Regions from separate parts of the Janthinobacterium sp. 35 genome, predicted to be linked through region 2. Evidence: predicted binding sites of a transcription regulator. Region 2 holds the regulator's gene; the other holds the start of a gene.
What was found. Region 2 encodes FliA, which starts transcription of late flagellar genes. Its sites were predicted from a motif close to CTAAAGTTTNNNNNNNNNNNGCCGNTA; they were not measured.

Region 1 (14,334 bases), 2.6 Mb from region 2:
TGGTACGCGAATTCAGGGTGTACTCTTCTCATGCTGTGCTTTCCAATGTAATGCGCGGCACTTTTACTTAAAAGCAAAAGCACCATTGTTTGTTGTTTTTCAAATCATTCAGGCTGGCCGGGCGACCGCCCGCAGGCTTAGTCTGCTGGCAGTACTGTGCCATGCAGGCGGAACACGCCGCACCACAGGGCATAGGCTTCCGCTTCCGGATCGATGATGATGCGGTGGTTCACGCTCTGGTCGTATTCGGCGCGCTTGACCGGGTCGGCCAGGATTTCATACGCCTTGGTGACGCTCTTGAAGCGCGCCTCGGCGCCGGGGGCCTGGTTGCGGTCGGGGTGGAAGCGCATGGCCAGCGAACGGTAAACCTTCTTGATTTCATCGTCGCTGGCATTGGGCGCGACACCGAGGACGTTATATAAATTTTCCATAAATGGCTCCGGGGTCACGTTTTGTTTGCTAATTAAAGGCAGATTATCCTATAGAACGGCGCCCGCGTCGCTTGCATGCTGGGATATGGGGGCAAATACGTGCTTATAAAGCGCTTGCGGTACGGTAAAATGCTTTTTACTGTCACTCTTCCGCATTGATCAATGAGCAACGATAAACCGAATACCGCCGCGCCAGCGCTGGCGCCCAATTTCTTGCGTAACATCATCGAAGCCGACCTGGCTGCCGGCACCCACGTGCGTCCCGGCCTGCCCCAGGTGATCACGCGTTTCCCGCCGGAGCCGAACGGCTACCTGCACGTGGGCCACGCCAAGTCGATCTGCGTCAACTTCGGCCTGGCGCGCGATTACGCCGGCCAGTGCAACCTGCGCTTCGACGATACCAATCCGGCGAAGGAAGAGCAGGAATACGTCGACACCATCATGGACAGCGTGAAATGGCTGGGCTTTGACTGGGAACCGAAGCATGCCGATGGCCAGAGCCACCTGCACTACGCGAGCGATTATTTCGACCAGCTGTACGCGATGGCCGAGTACCTGATCACGGCCGGCTTTGCCTATGTGGACAGCCAGAGCGCCGAGGACATGGCCGCCAACCGGGGCAATTTCGGCCAGGCCGGCAAGAATTCGCCGTTCCGCGACCGTCCGCGCGACGAATCGCTGACCCTGTTCCGCGCCATGAAGGCGGGCGCATTCAAGGATGGCGAGCACATCCTGCGCGCGAAGATGAGCGAAGATGCCATGCGTTCGCCGAACATGAACTTGCGCGACCCGGCCATCTACCGCATCCGCCATGCGCATCACCACCGTACGGGCGACGCCTGGTGCATCTATCCGATGTACGACTACACGCACCCGATCTCGGACGCGCTGGAAAACATCACGCATTCGATCTGCACGCTGGAATTCCAGGATCACCGCCCGTTCTATGACTGGCTGCTGGAAACCCTGTCGGCCGGCGGCTTCTTCCAGCAACCGGTGCCGCGCCAGTTCGAGTTCTCGCGCCTGAACCTGACCTACATCGTCACCAGCAAGCGCAAGCTGCGCCAGCTGGTGGAAGAGCACATCGTCGACGGCTGGGACGACCCGCGCATGCCGACCCTGGTGGGCATGCGCCGCCGCGGCTACACGCCGGAAGCGATTCAATTGATGTGCGAACGCACGGGCGTGACCAAGTCCGACGGCTGGATCGATTACAGCGTGCTCGAAGGCTGCCTGCGCGAAGACCTGGACCCGAAGGCGCCGCGCACGGTGGCCGTGCTGCGTCCGTTGAAACTGATCATCGACAATTTCCCTGAAAACGACAGCGTGGAATGCACGGCGCCCGTGCACCCGCACTTCCCCGAGCGCGGCTTGCGCACCTTCCCCATCTCGCGCGAGCTGTGGATCGAGGAAGACGATTTCATGGAAGTGCCGAACAAGGGCTATTTCCGCCTGTACCCGCCCATAGCCGACAAGGCAGGCAGCCGCGTGCGCCTGCGCTACGGCTATGTGATCGAGTGCACGGGCTTTGACAAGGATGCAAACGGCAAGGTCATCGCCGTGCATTGCAACTATTTCGAAGACAGCAAGTCGGGCACGGAAGGCAGCTCGACCTACAAGGTCAAGGGCAATATGCACTGGGTCAGCGCAGCGACGGCGATCCCCGCCGAAGTACGCCTGTACGACCGCTTGTTTACCGACCCGCAGCCGGACGCGGGCGGCAAGGACTTCAAGCTGGCCCTGAACCCGCTGGCCAAGGACGTGGTGCAAGCGTGGCTGGAACCGGGCGCGGAACTGGCTCAGCCGGAACAGCGCTTCCAGTTCGAGCGCCACGGCTATTTCGCGGCCGACCGGGTCGACAGCCAGCCTGGCAAGCCCGTCTTCAACCGCATCGTCACCCTGAAAGACAGCTGGCAGCCCGCCAAGTAAGGCGCCGCACGATCCCCAAAAAAACCGCTGCGGCGGTTTTTTTTCGTTCTCAACAGAAATATTGCCTGTTGACTATATTCACGATAATTTTGTATATTAGGCAGCTATTGAGCAATTTGCAATGTCGTTAGTGCTTGTGCAACTTGGTACAGCCTCCAGCACACAGGCGGCACCCGATTCCTCTTCCTGATGCGGATGGCGATGTCTACTACTGCCGGCAAACACTTATCTGCTGAAAAAAAACCGCTCTGGCTGCTCGGCGTCGTGATGTCGCTGATGGTGGGCCTGCTGTTCTACATGGCCGCCTCGCTGTCGATCGAAAACGATGCCAGCGAGCTATTCAACAATCTGGCGCGCAATACCCAGAAAAACATCGCATCGCGCCTCAAGTCGTATACCAACTTGCTGCGCGGCACGGCCAGCCTGTTCCACGCCAACGAACACGTGAGCCGCGAGCAATTCCACCGCTACGTGGCCAATATCGCCTTGCAACAGAACTACCCGGGCGTGATGAATCTCAATTACAGCCGGGAACTCGACGAGTCGCAGCGCGCCGCCTTCGAAACGGCCATGCAGCGCGACTATGCGCCCGGGCGCGACGACTATCCGGCGTTTGCCATCCATCCGCCCGGTCCGCGCCCCCGTTATTCCGTACTGGTGTACATTGAGCCGATTGCCAGCGCCCCGGAAAAGTATGGCTATGACATCGCTTCGCGACCCCTGATCGCCGAAGCGCTGGAACAGTCGCGCGATACCGGGCAGCTCAGCAATTCCGGCGTGCCCGTGCCGATGGATGGCCGGCCGCAGCTGACGGGCATGGCCATGCGCCTGCCCGTGTACCGCTTCGGCATGCCAACCGGCACGCTGGAGCAAAGGCGCGCGGCCTACCAGGGTTCCGTCGGCATCGGCTACGACCTGGTGACGATGATGCGCAGCGCGCTGGCCGACATGCCGGTCCGCAATGTCCGCCTGACCCTGTTCGATATCGGCCCGCAGGCGCTGGAACAGCCGGACTTGCCGCTGCAACTGCCCCACAATATGCGCCCCATCTTCGACAGCACGACGGCGGGCATGCATGCGCCATGGTGGCTACCCGGCAACTCGGGCCGCTACCTGAGCAGCACGATGCTGATCGAACACAATGGCCGCGTCTGGCAAGCGCTGTTCAGCGTGCGCAAGAGCGACCTGTACACGCGCTTCGACGCCTTCTTGCCGTGGCTGGCCCTGCTGACCGGCTTTACCAGCACCATGCTGCTGTACATGCTGTTCCACACCCTGGCGTCGTCGCGCTGGCGCGCCATCCAGATGGCGACGGGCATGACGGCGGAATTGCGCGCCAGCCAGATCCGCCTGCAACTGTCGCACCAGAAACTGCGCCGCCTGGCGGCCCACGCCGACCGGATCAAGGAAGAGGAGCGCAAGCGCATCGCGCGCGAAATCCACGACGACCTGGGACAAAACCTGCTGGTCTTGCGCATCGACGCCGACATGCTGGCCTCGCGCACGCAGCGCCGCCATCCGCGCCTGAACGCCCGCGCCCGCTCAACCCTGGAGCAGATCGACGCCACGATCAAAAGCGTGCGGCAGATCATCAACGACTTGCGTCCCACCGTGCTGGACCTCGGCGTGAATGCGGCCGTCGAATGGCAGGTGGCGCAATTTCGCCAGCGCACCGGCATCGCCTGCGAAGTGAGCGAAAGCCATGACGACATTTGCCTCAGCGATCAATGCGCCACGGCCCTGTTCCGCATCCTGCAAGAGTCACTCAGCAATATTTCCCAGCATGCGAATGCCAGCCGCGTGCAAGTCAAGCTGGAAAAGTGCCGCGACACCGTATCGATGAGCGTCAGCGACAACGGCGTGGGCGCGGCCATCGACGGACGCAACAAGCTGGGCTCGTTTGGCCTGGTGGGCATCGAGGAGCGCATCAAGTTATTGGGTGGCACTTTCTACATCGAAAGCAGCCCCGGCGCAGGCATGCGCGTGCATGTCAGCGTGCCGCTGGGCGCGGACGCCACGGCGTTTCCCTACCAGGAAGATGGCCGGGCCAGCGCCTGACAGGCACGTCCCGCATGAAACAAGCTAAGCTTGCGTATTTTGTAATTAGATGCAATATTGATGTAGAACAACTCAGCGCCTGCCCGCCATGGGCCAGGCATTCCTCGACTATTTACCAGGAGTACGCACCCGCCACTCTCCCTTGTTGCACTGTATTTCCCACAACGCTCTTTACCACAAGGACATTCATGGATACGAACGACAGTTTCAAGGCAATTGCCGATTTGAATTTGGACGCGATCAAAGTCAAGCTGATGCACCGGGAGTCAGGCGAAGGATGGAGCCTGGAAAAGGCCAATGCGGTGGAGTTCGAGTACCGGCGCTTCCTGATCCTGATGAAACAGTTTCCGCAAGAAGAAACGGCGCCGCTGATGGACGTCGATACCTTCTGGCACTACCACATCCTCGACACCCTGAAATATGCGGCGGACTGCGAACAGGTGTTCGGCTACTTCCTGCATCACTTTCCGTACATCGGCCTGCGCGGCGAAGACGACGAAGCGGCGCACCAGCGCGTGGGCGAGCGCATGAAGCAGTTGTATGAGCAAACGTTCGGGGAAGATTATATCCGCGCAGAAACGGCGTATTCGGGGCGTGCGGTACAGGCAGCGTATTCGGGACGGGCCGTGCAGGCCGCGTATTCAGGGCGTGCGGTACAGGCGACGGCCTACTCGGGCCGGGCCGTGCAAACGGCGTTTTCCAGTGCGGCGGTGCAGGCGACGGCGTATTCGGGCCGCGCGACGGGGGCTGCCAGCACGGCATTTTCCAGCGCGCCCGCCACCTTGGCAGCAGCGCTGCTCAAGTCGTCTTCGAGCGGCCTGGAAATGGGGCGTTTCTATGTCGATCGTCCGGTGCTGAACCGCGACCCGCAATAGAAAAACAGATGTGGCTGCCGCACGCGGCAAGCCTGACTTACCCAGACGGCACCTCTCAGTTTGCCGTCTGTCAGGCGCTCTTAGGCAGCCATCAACTCGCGCAGTTCACGAATGCTGAAATCGCTGATTTCATGCATGCGGATGAGGATCGTGGCGCCAATCGGCAAGGTGTTGTGACGAATCTTGCTGATGACCGGTGGCGCCACTTCCAGCGCTCGCGACAGGGCGGCATCGTTTTTCAGTTGCAGCTTGTCGATGATTGCATCGAGCACGCGATTCGGGTTGTAGGTAGGCAAAGAGGTAATTTGTTTGAGAGACATGATCGAAAATCCGTACTTGTTGTATTAGGGCAAAAAGAAACAAAATGTCTCTTCTGCAATAATTCAGGGTAAACACACTAAAAAGCGCCATCACTTATGCGGCATTCAGGCCACAAACAATATAATACACGCTATTGTTGATTTTTGCGTAACTTAAAGCAAAATTGTGATAATTGAAGAGAATTGACGCACTTGGAATGTGCTAGAGGATAACTCAAATCGGGAAAATTTGCTGCACGTCATCAATTTTTACGATGAGCAACACCGCCGTGCATCAGCCAGGCTATGGCCATGAGGGTGCCCAGGCGGGCCATGTCGGCGGATAAATGCCAGCCTTGCGCGGCCAGGCCGGCCGGGGTGGCCGGAAGGCACATGCCGGGGAAGGCGTCCACGCGGCACCAGGCCAGTTGCCGGCGAATTTCATCGGGCGGCGGTGGCGGCTGCAGCGCACGTTCGCGACGCCGCATATAGGCGCGCACCTGCTCCTTGCTGGGGTGACTCGTAGCTCGCATGGATCGCTCCTGCTGACGGGAAACAACGTCACGCCAATTGTAGATGCCGAGCCCGCCACAACCAGCCAGGACGCGTGACGACATTGCTCAGCATATCGCCAGTTCGCCATGCTGCCCTTGCGTTGCATCAAATGGCCAGGCCCCGGCATTGCGCCGAAGCCCGCACTGCGCCATGCTCCGGCGGCCTGGCGGAGAATGGCTGGCGCTTATTTCTTTTGCTGGCGCACGCGCTGTTGCTGTTTTTCCTGCGTTTGCTGACGATTCTGCTTGCGCTCGAACAGGGTGACCGCATCCTTCTTGGCTTGCTCGGCGGTACGCATTTCCTCATGCGCATCGTGCGGAACAAAAAATTCGGCATCCTGCGCCGCCACGACCAGCTTGATGGCGGCCTCGTCGTCGAGGTCATACAGTTCCGTCAGGACGGTGGTGACCTCGTCCAGGTATTCTTCGTAAGTGAGGGTGGTCATGCTGTAGTCCTTAAGTGAATGGCGCGCCGCCGCAACGGCGCGCTGCGCACCGGTCCGGCAAAGTGCGCAGATAACCGGCCATTTTACCCGATGCCGGCCGTATCGGCAGACAGCGACTGCAAGGCATCGGCCACGCGCGCGTAGCGCAGGCGCACGCCCAGCTCGCGCTTGAGGCGCGTATTGTGCAGGCGGCGCGATTCGGACATGAACGACAACAGCATCGGCGTGACCACTTGCCGCAGCTCGGCACGCGGCAGGCGCGGCGGGCGCGGCAGGCCAAACGTATCGGCCACGGCATCGAAATATTCCGCCATCTTGAGTTCGCTATCATCGCTGGCGTGATACACGCGTCCCGGTTTGCCGCGCCACAAGGCCCGTTCGATGATGCGCGCCAAATCATCGGCATGGATATGGTTGGTGTACACATCATCGCCAGCGGCCAGGGCCGGCGTACCTTCGCGCAGGCGCTTCAGGGGCAGGCGGTCGGGCGCATAAATGCCGGGCACGCGCAGGATGGCCACGCTCGCGCCGCGGCGCGCGCCCCAGCCACGCAAAACCTGTTCCGCATCCACGCGCCGCTTCGCGCGCGCATTGCCCGGCGCCGTGGGGCGCGTCTCATCGACCCAGGCGCCGCCGCAATCGCCATACACGCCGCTGGTACTCACATACACCAGGCGTGCATGCTCGGGTAAAATGGCGACCAGATTGCGCGTGCGCCGGTCCAGCAAGCCCGACGACAGGGGCGGCGCCAGATGCACGATCGTCGACGCCAGTCCCGCCAGCCGTTTCAGGCTGGCGCGGTCGTCGAGGTTGGCCACGATGGGCACGGCGCCGGCTGCCCGCAGCTGCGCGCAACGCGCCGGCTGGCTGGTGACGGCAAAGACGCGAAAGCGCGCCGCTAGCTGCGGCAGCAGACGCAGGCCGACGTCGCCGCAGCCCACGATCAGCAAGCGCGGCAAGCCCACCGGCTTGCGCAAAGAGTGCATTAACATATTTTTCATCTCAAGGATTGTATGACTTTTCAAGTTACTGTTCAGCCCAGCGGCCACCAGTTCAGCTGCGAAGCGGACGAAACCGTGCTGGCGGCGGCGATACGCGCCGGCGTCGGCCTGCCGTATGGCTGTAAAAATGGCGCCTGCGGTTCCTGCAAGGGCAAAGTGGTTTCCGGCACCGTCCAGCACAAGGCGCACCAGCAGCGCGCCCTGACGCCGGAAGAGGAAGCGGCCGGCTTTTCCCTGTTCTGCTGCGCAACCACGGATGCCGACCTCGTCATCGAAGCGCGCGAAGTGGCGGGCAGCAGCGACTACCCGATCAAGAAAATGCCGTCGCGCGTGACCACCATCGACAAAGTCGCGCCCGACGTCGTCGTGCTGACCCTGCAATTGCCGGCCAGCGAGCGCCTGCACTACCGCGCCGGACAGTATATCGAAATCCTGTTGCGCGACAACAAGCGCCGCAGCTACAGCATGGCCAGCGCGCCCGCCGATGGCGGCCCCGTGACCCTGCACATCCGCCACCTGCCGGGCGGCCTGTTCACCGACCAGGTCTTTGGCACCATGAAGGAGCGCGACATCCTGCGCTTCGAAGGCCCGATGGGCACTTTCTTCCTGCGCGAAGACAGCGACAAGCCCGTCGTGCTGCTGGCCTCGGGCACGGGCTTTGCCCCCTTGAAAGCCATCGTCGAGCACATGATCAACGAGCAATCGCCGCGCCCGATCACCCTGTACTGGGGCGCACGCCGTCCGCACGACCTGTACATGGATGCGCTGTGCCGCCAGTGGGCCGCCGACTTGCCGCAGTTCACCTATGTGCCCGTCGTCTCGGAAGCCTTGCCGGAAGACGCGTGGGAAGGCCGCACGGGCTTCGTGCACCAGGCCGTCATCGCCGACTTGCCCGACATGGCCGCGTATCAGGTGTATGCCTGCGGCGCGCCCGTGATGGTCGATGCGGCCCACCGCGATTTCGTGCAATTGTGCCAGTTGCCAGCCGACGAGTTCTTCGCCGACGCCTTTACCACCGAAGCCGACCTGGCCAAGTAAGCCTCACCGTCCAGACAGCGGGGCGCGGCTGGTGCGGCGCCCGCTGCCACCACCGCTCTACCCCGCTGCTTCCCGGAATTTTCATGTCCCTCACGTCCGCCGGCAACGGCTTCAGTATCCTGCGTCACCGCAATTTCGCCTGTTACCTGTCCGCCCGCGTGCTGGGCACCGTGGCCGTGCAGATGCAAAGCGTGGCCATCGGCTGGCAGGTGTACCAGATCACGGGCAGCCTGTTCGACCTGGGCCTGATCGGCCTGGCGCAGTTCGCGCCCTTCCTCGTGCTGATCTTGCCGGCCGGCCACGTGGCCGACCGCTACAACCGCCGCAACATCATCGCCTGGTGCCTGGCGGCGCAGCTCGCCTGCGCGCTGGCCTTGCTGGCGTTTACGTTAAGCAGTATTTCCATCGTCTGGCCCGTGTTTGCCGTGCTGGTGCTGTTCGGCAGCGCGCGCGCCTTCATGATGCCGGCCACGCAAGCCGTGCTGGTGAACATGGTACCCACGCAACACTTCAGCCGCGCCGTCGCACTCAGCTCGTCGAGCTCGCACGTCGCCATCATCCTGGGACCCACCCTGGGCGGCTTGCTGTATTACTTCGGCCCCAAGGTGGTGTATTTGATCTCGTCCGCGCTGCTGGCGCTGTCCGTGCTGCTGATGCGCGCCACCACGCCGGCGCCGCAAGTGGTGCAGCGCGCTCCCGTCAGCTGGCACACCCTGCTCGAAGGCTTGCGCTTCGTCTGGTCGAAACCCATCGTCCTGGGCGCCATTTCGCTCGACCTGTTTGCCGTGCTGTTCGGCGGCGCCACGGCCCTGTTGCCGGCGCTCGCGCAAGACGTGCTGCATATCGGCCCCGGCGGCCTGGGTCTGCTGCGCACGGCACCGGGCGCCGGCGCCGCCCTGTGCTCGATCGCGCTGGCCATCTTCCCCATCACGCGCCGCGTGGGCGCGTGGATGTTCGGCGGCGTGGCCGTCTTCGGCCTGGGCACCCTGGTGCTGGGCAGCACCAGCTATTTCCCGCTGGCGCTGGCGGCGCTGTTCCTGATGGGCGCTGGTGACATGGTCAGCGTCTACATCCGCCACCTGCTGGTGCAGTTCGAGACGCCCGACGAGATCCGCGGCCGGGTCAGCGCCGTGAATGCCGTCTTCATCGGCGCCTCGAACGAACTGGGCGAATTCGAATCGGGCCTGACGGCCGGCTGGTTCGGCCTGGTGCGCGCCGTGCTCTTCGGCGGCGCCGCCACCCTGGCCGTGACGGGCGTGTGGGCCGTGCTGTTCCCCGTGCTGTCGCGCATGGACCGCTTCCCCCACCACGAAAAGGAAACGGCCGCCAGAACGGCCACCGCAAGCGCAAGCTAAGAGCTAAGATGCGCTATTACCACTGCGAACTCGCACCATGAAAATCACGCTTCCCTTGCACAGCTTCATCCGCAGCCGCCCCCACCTGAGCATGGCCACGGCCATCGGCGTGGCGGCCGGCCTGCTGCTGCCCTCGTCCTGGCAAGAGATGACGCGTTTGCTGACGGCGTGGAATGTCGCCGTCTGGTTCTACCTGGCGACGATGGCCTGGATGATGATGCGCGCCAACCATCACAAGGTGAAGGTGATGGCCGCGCGCCAGGATGAGCGGGCCACCACGGTCCTGTCGGCCCTGTCCGTCGCATCCGTGATGAGCCTGGTGGCCATCGTCTCGCAACTGTCTTCGATGAAAGACATGGCGCCGGACGAGCGCGCGCTGCACTACGGCTTGACGATCCTCACCCTGGTCGGCTCCTGGTTTCTCGTCGGCACCCTGTTCTGCTTTCATTATGCCCACCTGTATTACCAGGCCGACCCCGCGCTACGCCCCCTGAAGTTTCCCGACGACGAGCAAAACCCCGATTACTGGGATTTTCTGTATTTCGCCTTCACCATCGCCGTGGCCGTACAAACGTCGGATGTCTGCGTGCAGACGCGGCTGATGAGGCAGATCGTGCTGGGGCAATCCGTGCTGAGCTTTTTCTTCAACCTGGTCGTGCTGGGACTGTCGATCAATATCGCCGCCGGCCTCATCAATGGATAAAGCTGACTCGGCTTGAAAAGATTCCGCAAGGAAACTTGACCTGGCTGAAGGGTTAAGCTCATCTTAATCGTGCGCACCCTCTTGAAATACCAGAAAGAGGAGTAAGATAAGTTCCATGCACAGAGGTCATGTGCATGAGGCAGCAACCAGGCCGCAGCACGCCTGAGATGGGTTTTTTTTGAATTGACAGGAGTAAGCATATGCAAATCAATATTCATACCGACAGCACCATCGCCAACACCGCTGGACTGAACGAACATGTGCAATCCGTACTTGAAAGCGCACTGAACCGCTTCCGCGACAACCTGACCCGCATCGAAGTCCACATCAGCGACACGAATGGCCCGAAAGGCGGCGCTGACGATATCCGCTGCGTCATGGAAGCACGCGTTGCTGGCTATCAACCGATTGCCGTGACCGAACAGAACGCCACCGTGCATCAATCCGTTGCCGGCGCCACGGACAAACTGAAACGCGCCATCGATAGTGCCCTGGGCCGCCTGCAAGACAGCAAGCGCCACGCCACCGGCAAGAATGCCGTGATCGATACGGCTGAAGCGGAAGAAACCGCCGAGTAACTCCCCCACTGCAGCATTCTTCAGAGACCAAGGCAGCCGTTCAAGGCTGCCTTTGCACATCCGCCCCGCCTTTCGCGCGCGGCAACAAGAATGCCAAAACCGGCAGCATTCCAGCGCATGGACGCGAGAATGAAATAATTGTCGTATTTCCCACAGTAAGTGACATCAAGCAAGCCTTTGCCGTTACAGCCAAGGCCGCTTTACGCTATCATGAAGATACCGGTCCTCTGCTCGCGCGCACCGGCTTTTTGAAAGTATGATTGTGGAACAGATCGGCAATTTCGGCGCTTCAGGCTGCAACATCGGCGATTTACAGCTATTTAGCGATGCTGCGGACAGCCAGACTGCCGCCATGCTGGCGCCCTGCCCCGTCATGCGCCTCGAAGCGGGCGAAGCCATTGCCGACAGCCAGGGCACCAGCCTGTACATCGTCCTGCGCGGCTCGCTGGCCGTGGCGGCCGACACCCACACGGGCATGGATGACGGCACCGTCAGCAAGGTCTTGCCCGGCGAAAGCGTGGGCGAACAATCGGTGCTCGATGAAGCGAGCAACCTGGCCGCCATTTCCGCCCTGGAAGAAACCGATTTGCTGGTGATCGACGCGGCCGTCGTCTGGGAATTGATCGAACAATCGAACGGCCTGGCGCGCAACCTGCTGCGCTTGCTGTCCTTCCGCATCCGCGCCGCCAATGCCCTGCTGCGCCGGCGCCAGAAACTGGGCGAATTCTACCGCCAGTTGTCGATGGTCGACAGCCTGACAGGCCTGTACAACCGCGCCTGGCTGACCGATTTACTGCCGAACATGATCATCACCGCCCACGCCAGCGGTTCGCCACTGTCGCTGGTGATGATAGACCTCGACCATTTCAAGCGTTTCAACGACACCCACGGCCACCAGGCGGGCGACCAGGCGCTGCGCATCGCCGCGCAAGTGCTGGGTGCTGCCCTGCGGCCGACGGATTTTGCCGTGCGCTATGGTGGCGAGGAAATGATGGTGATTTTGCCCGATACCAACGAACACGTGGCCCTGCGGGTCGCCGAGCGCCTGTGCGAGCGCATGCAGCACGCCGTCATCTTCGCCGACATGCGCAGCGCGCTGCCGCACATCACGGGTTCCTTCGGCGTGGCCAGCCTGGCGGCCGAACAGGACGATGAAGCGCTGATCGCCGCCGCCGACGCGGCGCTGTACCGCGCGAAGGCTAACGGCCGCAACCGGGTCATGCTGTAGCTCAGGCGGCCTTGCTGTCGGCCGGCTTGGCCGCGTCATCCTTCTTGCTGCTGTGCGCGGCGATGAAATCCGCATAGCCCTTCTGCACCAGCTCGTACGTCTTGTCGATATTGCCGGCGATATCGCCATTCAGTACTTTCAAGCCGTCCAGGATGTCGCGCGCTTCCTTGAAGCCTTTTTCCATGCCGCCGCTGATGGTGTCCATGAACTTGGTCAGGGCCGCATCGTCGTCCATGCCGGGATTCTGTTTTTTGAACGCGTCAAAAAAACCCGTCGACAGCGACACGATGCGGCTCGCCGTCGCTTCGGCGCTATTGTCTTGCGAGGCGGCGTTCTGGATCGCATCGTCGCCGTACTGAGCCTTCAGCGCTTCATTGATATTCGTGATGGCCGTCTTGTACAGCAGCGCCAGCGGCTCGTTTTCCGAACCGATCGAGACATTCAGCGATGCCTGCATGATGGACGCGTTCAACTGCAGCTTGCTGCGCTCGTTCACGCTCATTTCAGTGTTGACGCCATCCTTTTTCTGGACTTTATCGTCCTTGCCGGCAACGCCCGTACTGACGGAAGTCACGGAAGGGGTGGAATTGCCGCTTGCGGCGATGGGAATTGACACGATAGACCTCCTTGAACGGGCAATATATGCCACCATGCGGGAAACGCCATGATGATCATCCTCTCATGTAGTATCGGCAGGTTTTCAGAAAACTGTAGCAGCGACGCTTTGAGCGGCCCAGATAACCAATTCAGCAACGATATCAATGACTACCCAGACTTTCCTTTGGCACGACTACGAAACCTTTGGCGCCCAGCCGCGCCGCGACCGCCCGGCCCAGTTCGCCGCCATCCGCACGGATGCCGAACTCAACGAGATCGGCGAGCCGATCATGCTGTATTGCCAGCCTGCCAATGATTTCCTGCCCGATCCGCAAGCGTGCCTGATCACGGGCATCACGCCGCAGCAATGCTTGCAGTTGGGCGTGCCCGAGCACCAGTTCGCCGCCACCATCGAAGCGGCCTTTTCGGAACCGGGCACCATCGGCGTGGGCTACAACACCATCCGTTTCGACGATGAAGTCACGCGTTTCCTGTTCTGGCGCAACCTGATCGACCCGTATGCGCGCGAATGGAAAAACCATTGCGGCCGCTGGGACATCCTCGACGTGGTGCGCATGACGCACGCGCTGCGCCCTGAAGGAATGCAATGGCCGAAGCGCGACGATGGCCAGACCAGTTTTAAACTGGAACACCTGAGCAAGGCCAATGGCCTGCTGCACGAAGCGGCGCACGATGCGCTGTCCGACGTGCGCGCCACCATCGCCCTGGCCCGCCTGATCCGCGAAAAGCAGCCGAAACTGTTCGAATTCTGCCTGGCCCTGCACAAGAAGGACAGGGTCGCCAGCGAAATGGGCATGCACCTGGCCGCCACCGAGCGCCAGCCTTTCCTGCACGTGTCCGGCATGTTCCCCGCCGAACGGGGCTGCCTGGGCGTCGTCTGGCCGCTGGCCACGCACCCGAGCAATAAAAATGAAATCCTCGTCTGGGATTGCGCCTACGATCCGCGCGAACTGTTCAGCCTGGACGCCGACACGATACGCACGCGTTTGTTTACGCGCAAGGAAGCCATGCCGGAAGGCATGACGCGCCTGCCCGTGAAAAGCGTACATTTGAACAAATCGCCCATGCTGGTCGGCAATTTAAAGACCCTGTCGCCGGCCATGGCCGCGCAATGGGGCATCGACGTGGATGCGGCGAAGGTCAACGCGCAGCTGGCCGCGACGGCGCCGAACATGGATGCCATCTGGGCCGAAGTGTTCCAGCGCCCGGGCGCGAACGTGG
Region 2 (14,334 bases):
AGCCGGCGAGCCAGTGGACATGGCCCGCATGCAGCAGATGATGGCCAGCGCGCTGGCGCACGTCAAAGAGAACGCCGCCGCCGAGATGAGCGGCATGATGAATGAAATCCGCGCCATGCGCGGCATGATGGAAACCCAGCTGGCGGAAATCTCGTGGGGCTCGACGCAGCAGCGCGAGCCGCAAAAAGCCGTGGTGCTGCGCGAAATGCTGGCCGCCGGTTTCTCGGCCAGCCTGGCGCGCTACCTGATCGATAAGCTGCCCGCCGGCCTCGATGGCGCGCAAAGCATGCGCTGGATCAAGACCGTCCTCAGCCGTAACCTGAATACCGTCGCCAATGAAGACGCCATGCTGGAGCAGGGCGGCGTGTTTGCGCTGGTCGGCCCGACCGGTGTCGGCAAGACCACCAGCACGGCCAAGCTGGCGGCCCGCTGCGTGATGCGCCACGGCCCGGAAAAGCTGGCCCTGATTACCACGGACGCCTATCGTATCGGCGCGCACGAACAGTTGCGCATCTACGGCAAGATCCTCGGCGTGATGGTGCATTCGGTGAAGGATGAAGCGGACTTGCGCATCGCCCTGAAAGAATTGAAGAACAAGCACACGGTGCTGATCGATACGGTGGGCGTGAGCCAGCGCGACCAGATGGTGACGGAGCAGGTGGCCATGCTGTCGGGCGCGGGCGCCGACGTGAAACGTTTGCTGTGCCTGAACTCCACGGCGACGCAGGAAACCTTGAACGAAGTGGTGCGCGCCTACCAGGGCAGCGGCCTGGCCGGCTGCATCATGACCAAGCTCGATGAAGCGGCCTCGATCGGCAATGTGCTCGACGTGGTGATCCGCCAGAAACTCAATCTGTTTTATGTGTCGAATGGCCAGCGCGTGCCGGAAGACCTGTACCTGGCCGACCGCGGCTACCTGATCGACCGCGCCTTCAAGCTCAAGCGCGATGCGGCGGCGACGCAGTTTTCCGATGCCGAACTGCCGCTCCTGATGGCGCAAGCGGCCGCCCGCAACAATGAAGCGCGCGGGGTGCGCCTTGGCTAATTTCGATTTCGACCAGGCCGAAGGCTTGCGCCGCATGCTGGCTGGTCCGCAGCCGCGCGTGATGACATTTTTATCGGCCACGCCGCAGGACGACAAGGGCGCCATGCTGGTCAACCTGGGCGCTTCGCTGGTCTACGGCGGCAATGACGTGCTGCTGCTCGACGCCAGCGGCGGCAGCGACGGCGTCGCCGCGCGCCTGGGACTGGCGCACGGCGCCAGCCTGCGCGACGTGGCGCGCCAGCAGTGCGCCCTGAACCAGGTCATCCACCAGGTGCCGCAAGGCTTCGGCGTGGCCAGCCTGGGCGCGCGCAACCACCTGATGGACAGCATGGACTATGCGGGTGCGGAAGAACTGCGCCGCCTGGGCAAGACCTTCGAGGTGCTGGCGCGCCAGAGCGGCATCGTGTTGGTCGACGGCGTCGTCGCCGACGCGGGCGATTGCTTCCCCGTGCCGCTGATGGCCTCGTCCGATATCGTGGTGCAAGTGTCGACCAGCGCCACCTCGATCAAGGCGGCGTACTGCCTGATCAAGCGCCTGAGCCAGGAGCTGGGACGCCGTCCGTTCGGCATTCTCGTCACCGGCGCTTCCGAATCCGAGGCAAAAGTGGTATACGATAATATGGCGCAGGCGGCGAGCCGCTACCTGGCCGTGAAACTGACCTCGATGGGATCGGTGCCTGCCGATGAGTATCTGCACCGCGCGGCGCGTCTGGGCCGCAGCGTGGTCGATGCCTTTCCGCTGGCGGGAGCCTCGGTGGCGTTTCGCGGACTGGCCGAGCGGCTGGCCCGTTCGGCGGCGCCGGTGCTCGGTGGCACCTTGTACCAGACGGGGAGCCCGCACCAGTTCAGCGTCTGAATCCATCATCAGCACACGATAGCAGTTAAAACAATAAGCAGCCTATGTACACGGTCAAAGGGAAATCGAACAAGGACTATTTGCTGACGGAGCACATTCCGCTGGTGAAGCGTCTGGCGCACCATATGAAGGCGAAATTGCCGCCTTCGGTCGAGGTCGATGACCTGATCCAGGCGGGCATGATCGGCCTGCTCGACGCCATCAGCCGCTATGAAGAGACGCATGGCGCGCAGTTCGAGACGTATGCCGTGCTGCGTATCCGCGGCGCCATGCTCGACGAATTGCGCACCAGCGACTGGCTGCCGCGCAGCATGCGCCAGAACATGCGCAAGATCGAAGAGGCGATGAGCATCTTGCAGCAGCGCCTCGGACACCCGCCGACGGAGTCGGAAGTGGCGAAATTGCTGAAAATGTCGCTCGTCGATTACCAGGAAATGCTGGGCGACGGCGGCGGCCACCAGTTGCTGTACTACGAAGACTTTCATGACCCGGACGGCAATGACAGCTTTCTCGACCGCCATTGCGTGGACGAGGACAGCGACCCCTTGCGGTCCCTGCTCGATACCGATTTCCGGCAATCCGTGATCGATGCCATCGACGCGCTGCCGCCACGCGAGAAAATGCTCATGGGCCTGTACTACGAAGAAGAGCTGAACCTGAAGGAGATCGGCGCGGTGATGGGTGTATCCGAATCGCGCGTCTCGCAGCTGCATACCCAGGCCGTCGCGCGCCTGCGCGCAACCTTGAGGGAGCTGGCGTGGACTGGTCCAGCGTAATCGGGCTGGCGCTGGCGCTGGCCGGCCTCTTGGTCGGCCAGGCACTGGAAGGCGGTAAGATGGCCTCCCTGCTGCAGCCGGCCGCCTTTGCCATCGTGGTCATTGGTACCTTCGGCGCCGTGCTGCTGCAAACGCGGCTGCGCACTTTCGTGCGCGGCCTGGAAATGCTGCGCTGGGTCTTCCTGCCGCCAGCCGACACGCGTGCCGCGCTGGCGCGCGACATCGGGCAATGGAGCTTGACGGCGCGCCGCGACGGCCCGCTGGCGCTCGAACGCCTGATGGAAAACACGGCCGACCGCTTCAATGCCAAGGGCTTGCGCATGATCGTCGATGGCATCGCGCCCGACAAGCTGCGCCAGCTGCTCGACGTGGAAATCTCCGCCTATGAAATGGCCGAACGCCAGGCCGTCAAGGTGTGGGAATCGGCGGCCGGCTATTCGCCCACCATCGGCATCCTGGGCGCCGTGCTGGGCCTGATCCACGTGATGGAAAACCTCACCGACCCGAGCAAATTGGGTAGCGGCATTGCCGTGGCGTTTGTCTCGACCATTTATGGCGTCGGCCTGGCCAATCTGCTGTTCCTGCCGGTGGCGAACAAGCTCAAGGCCATCGTCTCGCGCCGCGTGCTGCAGTATGAAATCACGGCCGCCGTGCTGTACGACATCGCCACGGGCGACCACACGCGCATCATCGAAGAGCGCGTGGCCAGCCTGCTGCACGAGCACTGAGCATGATGCGGCGCGCGCGCAGGAAGTATGACGAGGAACCGGATAACCAGGACCGCTGGCTGATCTCGTACGCCGACTTCATCACCTTGCTGTTCGCCTTTTTCGTCGTCATGTATGCGATTTCGCAAGTCAACGAAGGCAAATACCGCGTCTTCCAGAATGCCATCGGCCAGGCCTTCAGCCTGGAAAAGGGCGCGCCGCCCATCATCATGGAAGCGCCGCAAGCCATTGCGCTGCCGAACCCCGCCCTGAAACGCCGCACGGAAGCCATCCGCCGCGAGCGCGAACACATGACGCGCCTGGCGCAGGACCTGACGTCCACCCTGGCGCCGCTGGTCAAGGAAGGCAAGGTGCGGGTGACGCAGACGAGCCGCGGCGTGAGCGTGGAAATCAATGCCAGCGTGCTGTTCGACCCGGGCGCCGCAGGGCTGACGATGGAGTCGGACCAGGCGCTGCGCGCCGTGGCCGTGCTGCTCAAGGACGACCCCCACGCGGTGCAGGTGGAAGGGCATACGGACGTGCAGCCGATCAGCAATTCGACCTTTGCCTCGAACTGGGAATTATCGGCCGCGCGCGCCAGCGCCGTGGTGCGCCTGTTCATCGCCAGCGGCGTGCAAGCGTCGCGCCTGACGGCCGTGGGCCACGCCGACAACATCCCCGTGGCGCCGAACGAAACGCCGGAAGGGCGCGCGCGCAACCGCAGGGTCGCCGTGACGATTTTGTCGGGCATCCCCGAGACGGTGACGGAAGTGCCGACGCCGCCCGTCGCACCTGCTCCGGCTCCCGCCAACTGAACCCCGGCGCTTGGTACAATCGCACCTTCTCCCTTTTTATCTCTCCATCATGAAAAGCAGTTCCCTGGGCGGTCTCGTGTATTCCACCGAAACGGGCCGCATGTGTCCCGCCTGCCGCCAGCCGCTGGCGCAATGCGCGTGCAAGGCACAAGCCAAGGCGGCGCCGGCTGGCGATGGCGTGGTACGCGTGTCGCGCCAGACCAAGGGTCGCGGCGGCAAGAGCGTCAGCGTGGTAAAAGGCCTGGCGCTGGACGCCATCGCGCTGGCCCTGCTGGGCAAGCAGCTGCGCACGCAGTGCGGCTCGGGCGGTACCGTCAAGGATGGCGTGATCGAGGTGCAGGGCGACCACGTGGACACCATCGTGGCCGCGCTGGCCAAGCTGGGGCACCAGGCGAAAAAAGCCGGCGGTTGAGCGTGCCGAGGCGTGCGGCCCGCTGCCGTGCGCCTGTGGTAACGTGCGCTTCCCATCCACGCGCATCCTCACCATGAACGTCAAATTCACCAGTATCGCCATCGCCGCTGCCATTGCGGCAGCACTGGCGCTGGCGTACTGGTCCGCACCCGACGGCGGCGCGCCGCAATCTGTGGCGATCGCTGCCGCCAGTGCACCAGCGGGGCGCAGCCTGGAATCGTATTTGCATATCGATGCTTCCGTCCCTGCGGCTGAAGCGCCCGTTGTCGTTTCCCTGGCGCAGCGGCTCGAACGCCTGGCCGCCAGCGGCAGGGCGGAAGATGCGTATGCGGCCTACAACCTGCTCGACGACTGCATCGTCTTCCAGCGCGAGAGCCGCTTGCCGGGGCTGGAATTCGAGCTGGGACGCGAGATGACGGCGGCAGAAAAAGCCGCCCAGCAGCAGCTGTGCGCGGGCCTGACGCAGCGCCAGCGCGAGGACCGCCTCGGCTACCTGGCCGCTGCCGCCAAGGCGGGCGTGCCGGGCGCGGCCACCCTGTTCCTGTCGGAAGGGCCGTTCGGCGACCGCAGCGCGCTGCGCAACCGTCCCGACGATCCGCTGGTGCAGGCATGGAAGCGGCAAGCCATCGCCCAGCTGACGGCGCAGGCGGATGAAGCCGAGCTCTCCAGCGTGGCTACCCTGATGATGGCCTACCTGCGCGATGGCGAGGTGGTGCAGAAAGATGCGCCGCAAGCGTATGGCTACCTGCTGGCCCTGCGCCTCGTCTACGACGACATCCTCGCGCCCGGCGTCACCAATCCGTATCAGGATGAATACTGGCACTGGCTGCGGGATGAGCTGACCCCGGCGCAGCAGGCCGCCGCCGCAGCGAAGGGGCAAGCCATCGCGGCGAAATTTCGCCAGCACACGGGGCGTCCCGTGCACGGTTGAGCTGGCAAGGCGGCTGCGCCTTGCCGGGGTGCTGGTAACGAGGGAGAATTAACCGATGACGACGCGCCGGCTGGCCGTGTTGGTCATCGGTTGGCCGCTGGGGCCGTAGAAATTGCCGCTCTGGGCCGTGGGGCGCATGGCGTTCAGGGCGCCTTGCGTGTGCAGCATGTGCTTGTTGACCAGCATGCTGTTGAGCCGGTTCTGTTCTTTCGCTTCGCGCGTGGTGTCGAGCAGGGCGTTCCACAGGGGCGCCGCTTCGGCTTCGCTGGCGCCGGCCAGCCAGTCTTCCATGCCCGCTTCGGCGGCCGTGAAACCGGCTGCCGCCAGCGCCTGGTGGCGTTGCGCCGCCAACTGGCTCAATTGTCCGACGAGTGCCGTCTTGCGCACCGTGAGCTCCGTGATTGCATCGATGTCAGCCGCAACCAGATGCCGCTGTTCTTCTTTCATCAATGCCAGCAATGTGGTCATGAGCTGTTGCTCGTCGCGCAGGCTGGAAAACGGAGTCACTGATTGCATGAGGGAACCTATCTATTTCGTGAGTGCAGCAAGTCCTTGACTGTGTCGAGGAGACCGTCCGCCACTTTTTCAGAGTTGACCTGGAACTGGCCGTCGGCGATCGCCAGTTTGATGCGTTCGACTTTTTTCGTGTCGAACACGGCGCCGCTGCCGGCAGTTGCACTGGCCGCTAATGCCTGTCCTTGTGGCGACAGGCGTACATTGTCCGACGTCGTCGGTGTTGCCTGGGCTTTCTCGGCATTCCGGGCGCCGGAGGTATTCGCGGGCGCCACCGGCAGGCCGGGATTGCTTTTAATGGTGTTATCGGTAATTTTCACAGCGTGATCCTCGTCTGGTCGAAGTCAAAAAACTCCGGGATATGACATCTTATCGGCATCTTATCCAGGAACTTTAGTGCGCCAGACTACAATATCGCTATCTATTCGCGTTAAAAGGCGACCTCCACCATGCCACCCGCGCGCGCCACGCCGCTGATCTGCTGGCCGCTCTGCGTGCGTACCTGCACCGTCTGGCCATCGCCGGCGCTGCCGATGGCGCGTCCTTCTGATGCCACCTGGAAGCCGTTGCCACTGGAAACGACGCGCACCAGCTGGCCTTGCATGACCACCGGCTTGCGGCGCAGGGTGTCGAGGCGCATCGGCGTGCCTGGTGGCAATGAAATATTCGTGCTGGCGCCCACTACCTGGGCCATGTCGGTGGCGATGCCTGCGGGCAATGCCGCCAGGTCACCCTGCATCGTCACCAGCTGGCTGGCGTCGATGGCTTGCCCTTGTGCCAGCGGCACGGCGCTGGCCACGTAGTCGCCCACGACGGCCACGTTGGCTTGCAAATAGATGGTCCAGTTGGAAGGTGCCGTGCAGCGCACGCCCACGGTGGTCTTGCCCCAGGCGCGCGCGCCTGGCGCCATGAACGCTTGCGGCGCGGGGCAGGCGGTCAGGTTCAGGCGCGGATCGACGGCGCCGACGCTGATCGTCACCTTGCCTGGCAAGCCGTTGCTTTGTACCTGCAGGAATTGTTCCACGCTGTTGCGCAGCGCTTCCGGGGTCTGCCGGCCGGCGTTTTGCGCCTGCGCCAGCAGTGGCAGGGCGGCAAGAGCGAGAAGGAGTGCAAGCGGTGTTTTCATGGTGATAGGCCTCTGGAATATTGCCATGATAGTGCGCGCAGCCCTGATCGAAGCGCCGATTAAGGGGTAAAAGTACGGTCTGATCCGGCGATGGTCTTGCCGGTGGGCACCGTACTATGTTTCCTGTCATCACTATACCGCCATCCTTCCGCCATCTCGGGCGCCAGTGGCAGATCTTTCCGGAGCCTGACATGATAGGGAAACTCGACGATTACATGCGCTTCAACGAGACGGCGCTGAGCCTGCGCTCGACGCGCCAGGAATTGCTCGCCTCGAATATCGCGAATGCCGATACGCCCAACTACAAGGCGCGCGATGTCGATTTCGCCTCCGCGCTGAAGGGGGCGATGGCGCGCAAGGATGGCGTGCCGCCAGCCCTGAGGGGCACGGCGCCGCAGCATCTGCCGGGCAAGGGCGTGGCAGCAGCAGCGGGCGCAACCGGTGGCGGCAAGGTCGAGACCCTGGCCGACGGCACGCCGCTGCTGTACCGCGCGCCGGCCCAGGGCGCCGTCGACGGCAATACGGTGGACATGGATCTTGAACGCAACGCCTTTGCCGACAACGCCATCCGCTACGAGGCGGCCGTGACGTTCCTCAACTCGCAGATCAAGGGCATGCTGACGGCCATCCAGGGAGGACAATAATCATGTCGCTGTTTAATATCTTTAATGTCTCCGGTTCGGCCATGAGCGCCCAGGCGCAGCGCCTGAACACGGTGGCCAGCAACCTGGCCAATGCCGACAGCGCCACCAGCGCCACGGGCGAAGCCTACCGCGCCAAGCAGGTGGTGTTCGAGGCCGTGCCCATGGCCAACGGCGCCACGGCCGTCAAGGTGCAGAAGGTGATCGAGGACCCGTCGCCGATGAAGCTGGTCTACGACCCGAAGAACCCGCTGGCCGACGAGAAGGGCTACGTCACCATGCCCAACGTGAATACGGTCGATGAGATGGTCAACATGCTGTCGGCCTCGCGCTCGTACCAGACCAATGTGGAAACCATGAACGCGGCCAAGTCGCTGCTCCTGAAAACCCTCACCATCGGCCAATAAGGCTGACTGACTATTATGGCAACCATCGATACCAGCACCGCCACCGTCACCGACCTGATGGCGACGATGAATCCGAAGAAGACGACGGCCGCGAAGGGCAGCGTCGAGGAAGAAACGAACAAATTCCTGACCCTGCTGGTGACCCAGCTGCAAAATCAGGACCCGATGAATCCGCTGGACAATGCGCAGCTGACGAGCCAGCTGGCCCAGCTGTCCACGGTGACCGGCGTCAACAAGCTCAATACCACGCTGGAAACGCTGAAAACCAGCTACCAGCAGGCCGAATCCATGCAGGCGGCCAATATCATCGGCCACGGCGTGCTGACGGCAGGCAAGAACGTCACCCTGAGCAAGAGCGCAGCCCTGCTGGGCGTGGAGCTGGCGACACCGGCCGACAGCGTCAAGGTCATCATCTACAACAGCACGGGCAAGGAAGTCCATTCCATCGACCTGGGCCCGCAGGATGCGGGTACCTTGCCGCTGGGCTGGAACGGTTCCACCGCCGAGCTCGACAAGGATGGCAAGCCGATCGTGCTGGCCGACGGCGCGTATACCTTTTCGGTGGAAGCGACGCGCGGCGGCGCCAAGCTCACGGATGCAGCGGCGCTGATGTTCGGCTCGGTCGCCAGCGTGTCGACGGGCGCCGGTGGCGTGAAGTTGAACGTGCCGGGCGTGGGCAGCATCACCATGGCCGATGTGAAACAGATTTTGTAAGCCGCTCGTTTGTAGCGTAGACCCTCTACCCCTAATTTCTACCAGGAGAACACAATGTCTTTCCAACAAGGCCTGAGCGGCTTGAATGGCGCCGCCAAATCGCTGGACGTCATCGGCAACAATATCGCCAACTCGGCCACCGTGGGTTTCAAGCAATCGCAGGCGCAGTTTGCCGACATCTATGCCAACTCGCTGTATGGCGTGGGCGGCAACCAGCCCGGCATCGGTGTGGCCGTGTCGCAAGTGGCGCAGCTGTTCAACCAGGGTAACCTGGAAAGCTCGTCGAATCCGCTCGACATCGCCATCAATGGCGGCGGTTTCTTCCGCACCAGCGTGAACGGTGCCATCCAGTATTCGCGCAACGGCCAGTTCCAGGTCGACAAGAGCGGCTTCATCATCAATGCCCAGAAAGCCCAGCTGACGGGCTATCCGGCCGATGTGAACGGCAAGATCCTGGCCGGCGCCGTCGTACCGCTGCAGATCGACCCGTCCGACATGGCGCCGCAGGCGACCACCAAGGTCGATACCCAGGTCAACCTCGATTCCAACTCGGCCATGCCGACCGTGGTGCCGTTCAGCGTGGGCGAGCAAAAGTCGTGGACCAAACAATTCCCCGTGCCGGTTTTTGATTCGCTGGGCAATGCCCACACCATGTCCAATTTCTATGTCAAGACGGGCACCAATAGCTGGGATGTCTACTCGGCTACTGACGGCAAGGAAATTACCAGCGCGAAAGTGGCTGCCGCGGCGCAGACCGATACCGCCTCGCTGGCCGCGCGCACCGCCTACCAGTCCGCCGTCACTGCCGTACCGCTGGTACCGGCGGCTATCACGGCTGCCGCCGTCGCCTATGGCAATGCGGCCGGCGCCGCCGTGCGCGCCGCCGCCGTGCTGGCCGGCGCCAGCACCGCCCAGTTGAATGCCATCAGCGCCACCTATGGCAGCGCCGTGCCTAACGGCATCAATTCCAGCCTGACGCCAGATCAGATCGACAAGAATATCGCCGCCGTGACGGAAGTGCCCGCCGTGAGGTCGGCTTCGCTGGTGTTCAACAGCGTCGGCAGCCTGGACAAGGCCGCCATGCTGGGCCTGACGCCGCCGCAAACCTTGCCGGTGACGGTCAACCTGCCCGTCTTCCCCGCCACGGGCGCGAACGCGAACCTGGCGATCAAGGTCGACTTCACCAATTCCACTCAGCTCAGCTCGTCCACCAGCGAAAAGCGCACCGTGGCCGATGGTTATGCGGCCGGTCAGCTGAGCCGTTTCGTCGTGGGTAGCGATGGCGTGATCCAGGGCCAGTACAACAATGGCAAGACACGCGACCTGGGCCAGGTGGTGTTGACCAAGTTTGCCAATCCGAATGGCCTCGAACCGCTGGGCAACAATGCCTGGGCAGAAAGCTCGACCTCGGGCAGCCCCATGACGGGCGAGCCGAGCTCGGCCGGCCTGGGCGACTTGCGCGCCTCGGCCGTGGAAGTGTCGAACGTGGACCTGACGGCGGAGCTGGTCAACATGATCACGGCCCAGCGCGCCTACCAGGCGAATGCGCAGACCATCAAGACGCAGGATTCTGTTCTGCAAACCCTGGTGAACTTGCGCTAATGGATTGACCCCCTAGCGGCGAAAGGCCGGGGTCGGACCCTCAGGGACTTGGCGTCCCCGTCCGACCCCAGTTTTTGCCTTGGGTTTCAGGCAACAGGAGAAATAAAAAATGGACCGTCTCATCTACACCGCCGGCTCGGGCGCCAAGCACATCCTGGACAAGCAGGCGACCACGGCGAATAACCTGGCGAATGCCACCAGCACGGGTTTCCGTGCCCAGCTCGACTCGTTTCGCGCCGTGCCCGTGGTGGCTGACGGCATGATGCCGACGCGCGCCTTTGTCGTCGATTCGACGGTCGGCTCCGATTTCACGCAAGGACCCATGCAGCACACGGGCCGCGCGCTCGACGTGGCCGTGGAAAATGGCGGCTGGATCGCGGTGCAGTCGGCCGACGGTTCCGAAGCCTATACGCGCAACGGTGCCTTCAAACTCAATGAAAACGGCATGTTGCAGACACAATCGGGCCTGATGGTGCAGGGCGATACGGGTCCGCTGGCGATTCCGCCGGGCGTGACGGTGTCCATCGCCAGCGATGGCACGGTGGGCACGATTTCCACCGATGTGCCGCCGGGCCCGTCCACGGTGCTGGGACGCATCAAGCTGGTCAACCCGTCCGAGCAGCAACTGGTGCGCGGCGACGACGGCCTGTTCCGCCTGAAGGATGGCACGCTGGCGCAAGCCGACCAGGCCGTCAAATTGACGACGGGCGCGCTCGAAGGCAGCAATGTCAGCCCCGTCGACTCGATGGTCAGCATGATCGCCCTGGCGCGCCAGTTCGAAACACAAATGAGCTTGTTGAAGAATGCCGAGAATAACGCGGCGAAAGCCACCCAGATCCTCGCTTTGAATTGATAGAGCCGGTCGCATAATGGTCACATAGAAATAGTCTACAGGGCTGATGAGCGCTGTTATTGGAGAAAAATCATGATTCGTTCCCTTTGGATAGCCAAGACCGGCCTGGAAGCGCAGCAGACGCAGATGGACGTGATTGCCAATAACCTGGCCAACGTCAGTACCACTGGCTTCAAGAAGTCGCGCGCCGTGTTTGAAGACTTGCTGTATCAAAATGTGCGCCAGCCGGGTGCGCAATCGTCGCAGCAAACCCAATTGCCGTCGGGCTTGCAGATCGGCACGGGCGTGCGCACCGTGGCTACCGAACGCATCCATACCCAGGGCAACCCCCAGGCATCCGGTAATTCGCGCGACGTGATGGTCAACGGCACCGGTTTCTTCCAGGTGCTGCTGCCCGATGGCGCCACCGCCTACACGCGCGACGGCTCCTTCCAGACCGATGCCAATGGCCAGTTGGTGACTTCCGAAGGCTTCGTCATCCAGCCTGCCATCACCGTGCCGACCAATGCGCTGAGCCTGACCGTGGCGCGCGACGGCACCGTCTCCGTGACCTTGCCCAATACCGTGGCGCCATCGCAGATCGGCTCGCTGCAGCTGACCACCTTCGTCAATCCGGCCGGCCTGGAATCGAAGGGCGAAAACCTGTACATGGAAACGGGCGCCTCCGGCGTGGCGCAAACCAACACCCCGGGCACGAATGGCGCCGGCGTGCTGATGCAGGGCTACATCGAGAGCTCGAACGTCAACGTGGCCGAGGAAATGGTCAACATGATCCAGACGCAGCGCGCCTACGAAATCAACAGCAAGGCCATCACCACATCCGATCAAATGCTGCAGAAATTGTCGCAACTTTAATTTTCATAGTCGTCATGCCATCCGCCGCCGGATGGCAGCGGAGGTTCGCCATGCAATACCCCATCATCGCCCTGTTGTCCGCAGTCCTGTTGTCCGGCTGCGCCATCACGCCTACGTCCATCGTGCAATACCCGACCACCACGCGCGCGCCGATGCCGGAACCGGTGGTCGTCAACAACGGTTCCATCTACCAGCCGTCGACCTACCGTCCCGCCTTCGAAGACCGCCGCGCGCGTCACGTGGGCGACACCATGACGATCGCCATCACCGAGCGCACGAACGCCGTCAAGGCGGGCGCCAGTTCCGGCAACAAGTCGGGCAGCGTGGGCTTCAGTACGCCAGGTTTTGCCCAGGGCCGTTTAGGCGGCAGCGTCTCGGCGAATGGCGCAACGAAATTTGCCGATGGCGACAACCAGTCCGCCAGCAACACCTTTTCCGGCACGATCGGCGTGACGGTGATCGAAGTATTGCCAAACGGAAATCTTATCGTCGCCGGCGAAAAACAGATCGCCATGAACAAGGGCACGGAATTCATCCGTTTCTCGGGCATGGTCAATCCGGACACCATCGGCACGGGCAACGTCGTGGCCTCGACCCAGGTGGCCGACGCGCGCGTCGAATACCGCACCAACAGCCAGATCGACCGCGCCGAAATGGCCTCGATGGCCTCGCGCTTCTTCCTCAGCCTGTTGCCGTTCTGATCATGGCCACTTTTACTTTTCCCCGCTGTTTGGCCATTGCCGGCCTGGCTTGCGCCCTGCTGGCGCCGATGGCGCAAGCCGAGCGCATCAAGGACCTGGCCAGCATCGCCGGCGTGCGCCAGAATCAGCTGATGGGCTATGGCCTCGTCGTCGGCCTCGACGGCAGCGGCGACCAGACCACGCAAACGCCGTTCACCATCCAGAGCGTGGCGGCGATGCTGCAGCAGCAAGGCATCAACTTGCCGCAAGGCACCAGTTTGCAGCTGAAAAACGTGGCCGCCGTGATGGTGACGACGTCCTTGCCCGCGTTTGCCCAGCCGGGCCAGATGCTCGACGTGACCGTGTCGTCGATGGGCAATGCGAAAAGCTTGCGCGGCGGCACCTTATTGATGACGCCATTGAAGGGCGCCGACGGCCAGGTGTACGGCATGGCGCAGGGCAATGTACTGGTGGGCGGCGTGGGCGCGCAGGCGGCCGGCAGCTCCATCGTCATCAATCACCTGAGCGTGGGACGCATCTCGGGCGGTGCTACCGTCGAGCGCACAGTGCCCTCGGTGCTGGGCGCCAACAACACCATACGCCTGGAATTGAATGCCACCGATTTCGCCACCGCCAGCCGCGTGGTCGACGCCATCAACAGCCGCTACGGCGCCGGCACGGCCGCCGCGCTGGACGGGCGCGTGATTCAGGTGCAGTCGCCGGGCAGCAGCGACCAGCGCGTGACCTTCCTGGGCCAGCTGGAAAGCATCGAAGTCAATCCGGCCCGCCTGGCGGCCAAGGTCATCATGAATGCGCGCACCGGTTCCGTTGTGATGAACCAGTCCGTGACGCTGGAAACCTGCGCCATTTCGCACGGCAACCTGTCCGTCACCATCAATGTCGAGCCGCAGGTGAGCCAGCCGGCGCCCTTGTCGGGCGGGCGCACGGTGGTCACGCAGACGGCACAGATCGATATCAAGAAGGAACCGGGCAAGGTCATGCTGGTCAAGGGTGGCGCTTCGCTGTCCGATGTGGTGAAAGCCTTGAACGCCATCGGCGCCTCGCCGCAAGACTTGCTGGCCATCCTGCAGGCGATGAAGGCGGCCGGTTCGCTGCGCGCCGAACTTGAAATCATTTGATGGACACGCCATGATCAGCCAAACCGACCTCAGCAATACCGCCGCCTACGACGTCAAGGGCATGGATGGCTTGCGCCAGTCCGCCAAGGCGAAGGATCCTGCCGCCCTGAAAGAGGCGGCCACGCAATTTGAAGCCATGTTCATCAACATGATGATGAAAAGCATGCGTGAAGCCTCGCCGCAGGACGGCATCATGGATAGCCAGCAAAGCAAGATGTATACCTCGATGCTGGACCAGCAGACGAGCCAGAACCTGGCCAAG

Region 1: the regulator FliA is predicted to act here: its motif matches at 13,183-13,209, upstream of CLU93_RS06045 (DUF5610 domain-containing protein).

Annotation. Positions count from the first base shown of each region.
Region 1 is NZ_PEFN01000001.1:1,317,412-1,331,745, forward strand. Features, by position in the region: gene CLU93_RS05975 (hypothetical protein) at 1-32, opposite strand, end outside; gene CLU93_RS05980 (DnaJ domain-containing protein) at 138-431, opposite strand; gene CLU93_RS05985 (glutamine--tRNA ligase/YqeY domain fusion protein) at 594-2,360, shown strand; gene CLU93_RS05990 (CHASE domain-containing protein) at 2,562-4,418, shown strand; gene CLU93_RS05995 (glycine-rich domain-containing protein) at 4,607-5,293, shown strand; gene CLU93_RS06000 (hypothetical protein) at 5,374-5,613, opposite strand; gene CLU93_RS06005 (hypothetical protein) at 5,856-6,125, opposite strand; gene CLU93_RS06010 (hypothetical protein) at 6,332-6,592, opposite strand; gene CLU93_RS06015 (SDR family oxidoreductase) at 6,676-7,593, opposite strand; gene CLU93_RS06020 (CDP-6-deoxy-delta-3,4-glucoseen reductase) at 7,606-8,631, shown strand; gene CLU93_RS06025 (MFS transporter) at 8,715-9,986, shown strand; gene CLU93_RS06030 (DUF1345 domain-containing protein) at 10,024-10,689, shown strand; gene CLU93_RS06035 (HPF/RaiA family ribosome-associated protein) at 10,890-11,267, shown strand; gene CLU93_RS06040 (GGDEF domain-containing protein) at 11,530-12,495, shown strand; gene CLU93_RS06045 (DUF5610 domain-containing protein) at 12,497-13,111, opposite strand; gene sbcB (exodeoxyribonuclease I) at 13,257-14,334, shown strand, end outside.
Region 2 is NZ_PEFN01000001.1:3,931,597-3,945,930, forward strand. Features, by position in the region: gene flhF (flagellar biosynthesis protein FlhF) at 1-1,045, shown strand, start outside; gene CLU93_RS17485 (MinD/ParA family ATP-binding protein) at 1,038-1,901, shown strand; gene CLU93_RS17490 (RNA polymerase sigma factor FliA) at 1,946-2,677, shown strand; gene CLU93_RS17495 (flagellar motor protein) at 2,659-3,405, shown strand; gene motD (flagellar motor protein MotD) at 3,411-4,199, shown strand; gene CLU93_RS17505 (translation initiation factor Sui1) at 4,249-4,611, shown strand; gene CLU93_RS17510 (hypothetical protein) at 4,685-5,542, shown strand; gene CLU93_RS17515 (flagella synthesis protein FlgN) at 5,591-6,058, opposite strand; gene flgM (flagellar biosynthesis anti-sigma factor FlgM) at 6,067-6,375, opposite strand; gene flgA (flagellar basal body P-ring formation chaperone FlgA) at 6,486-7,181, opposite strand; gene flgB (flagellar basal body rod protein FlgB) at 7,373-7,825, shown strand; gene flgC (flagellar basal body rod protein FlgC) at 7,828-8,229, shown strand; gene CLU93_RS17540 (flagellar hook assembly protein FlgD) at 8,245-8,943, shown strand; gene CLU93_RS17545 (flagellar hook protein FlgE) at 8,998-10,545, shown strand; gene CLU93_RS17550 (flagellar basal body rod protein FlgF) at 10,655-11,398, shown strand; gene flgG (flagellar basal-body rod protein FlgG) at 11,471-12,253, shown strand; gene CLU93_RS17560 (flagellar basal body L-ring protein FlgH) at 12,304-12,954, shown strand; gene CLU93_RS17565 (flagellar basal body P-ring protein FlgI) at 12,957-14,072, shown strand; gene flgJ (flagellar assembly peptidoglycan hydrolase FlgJ) at 14,083-14,334, shown strand, end outside.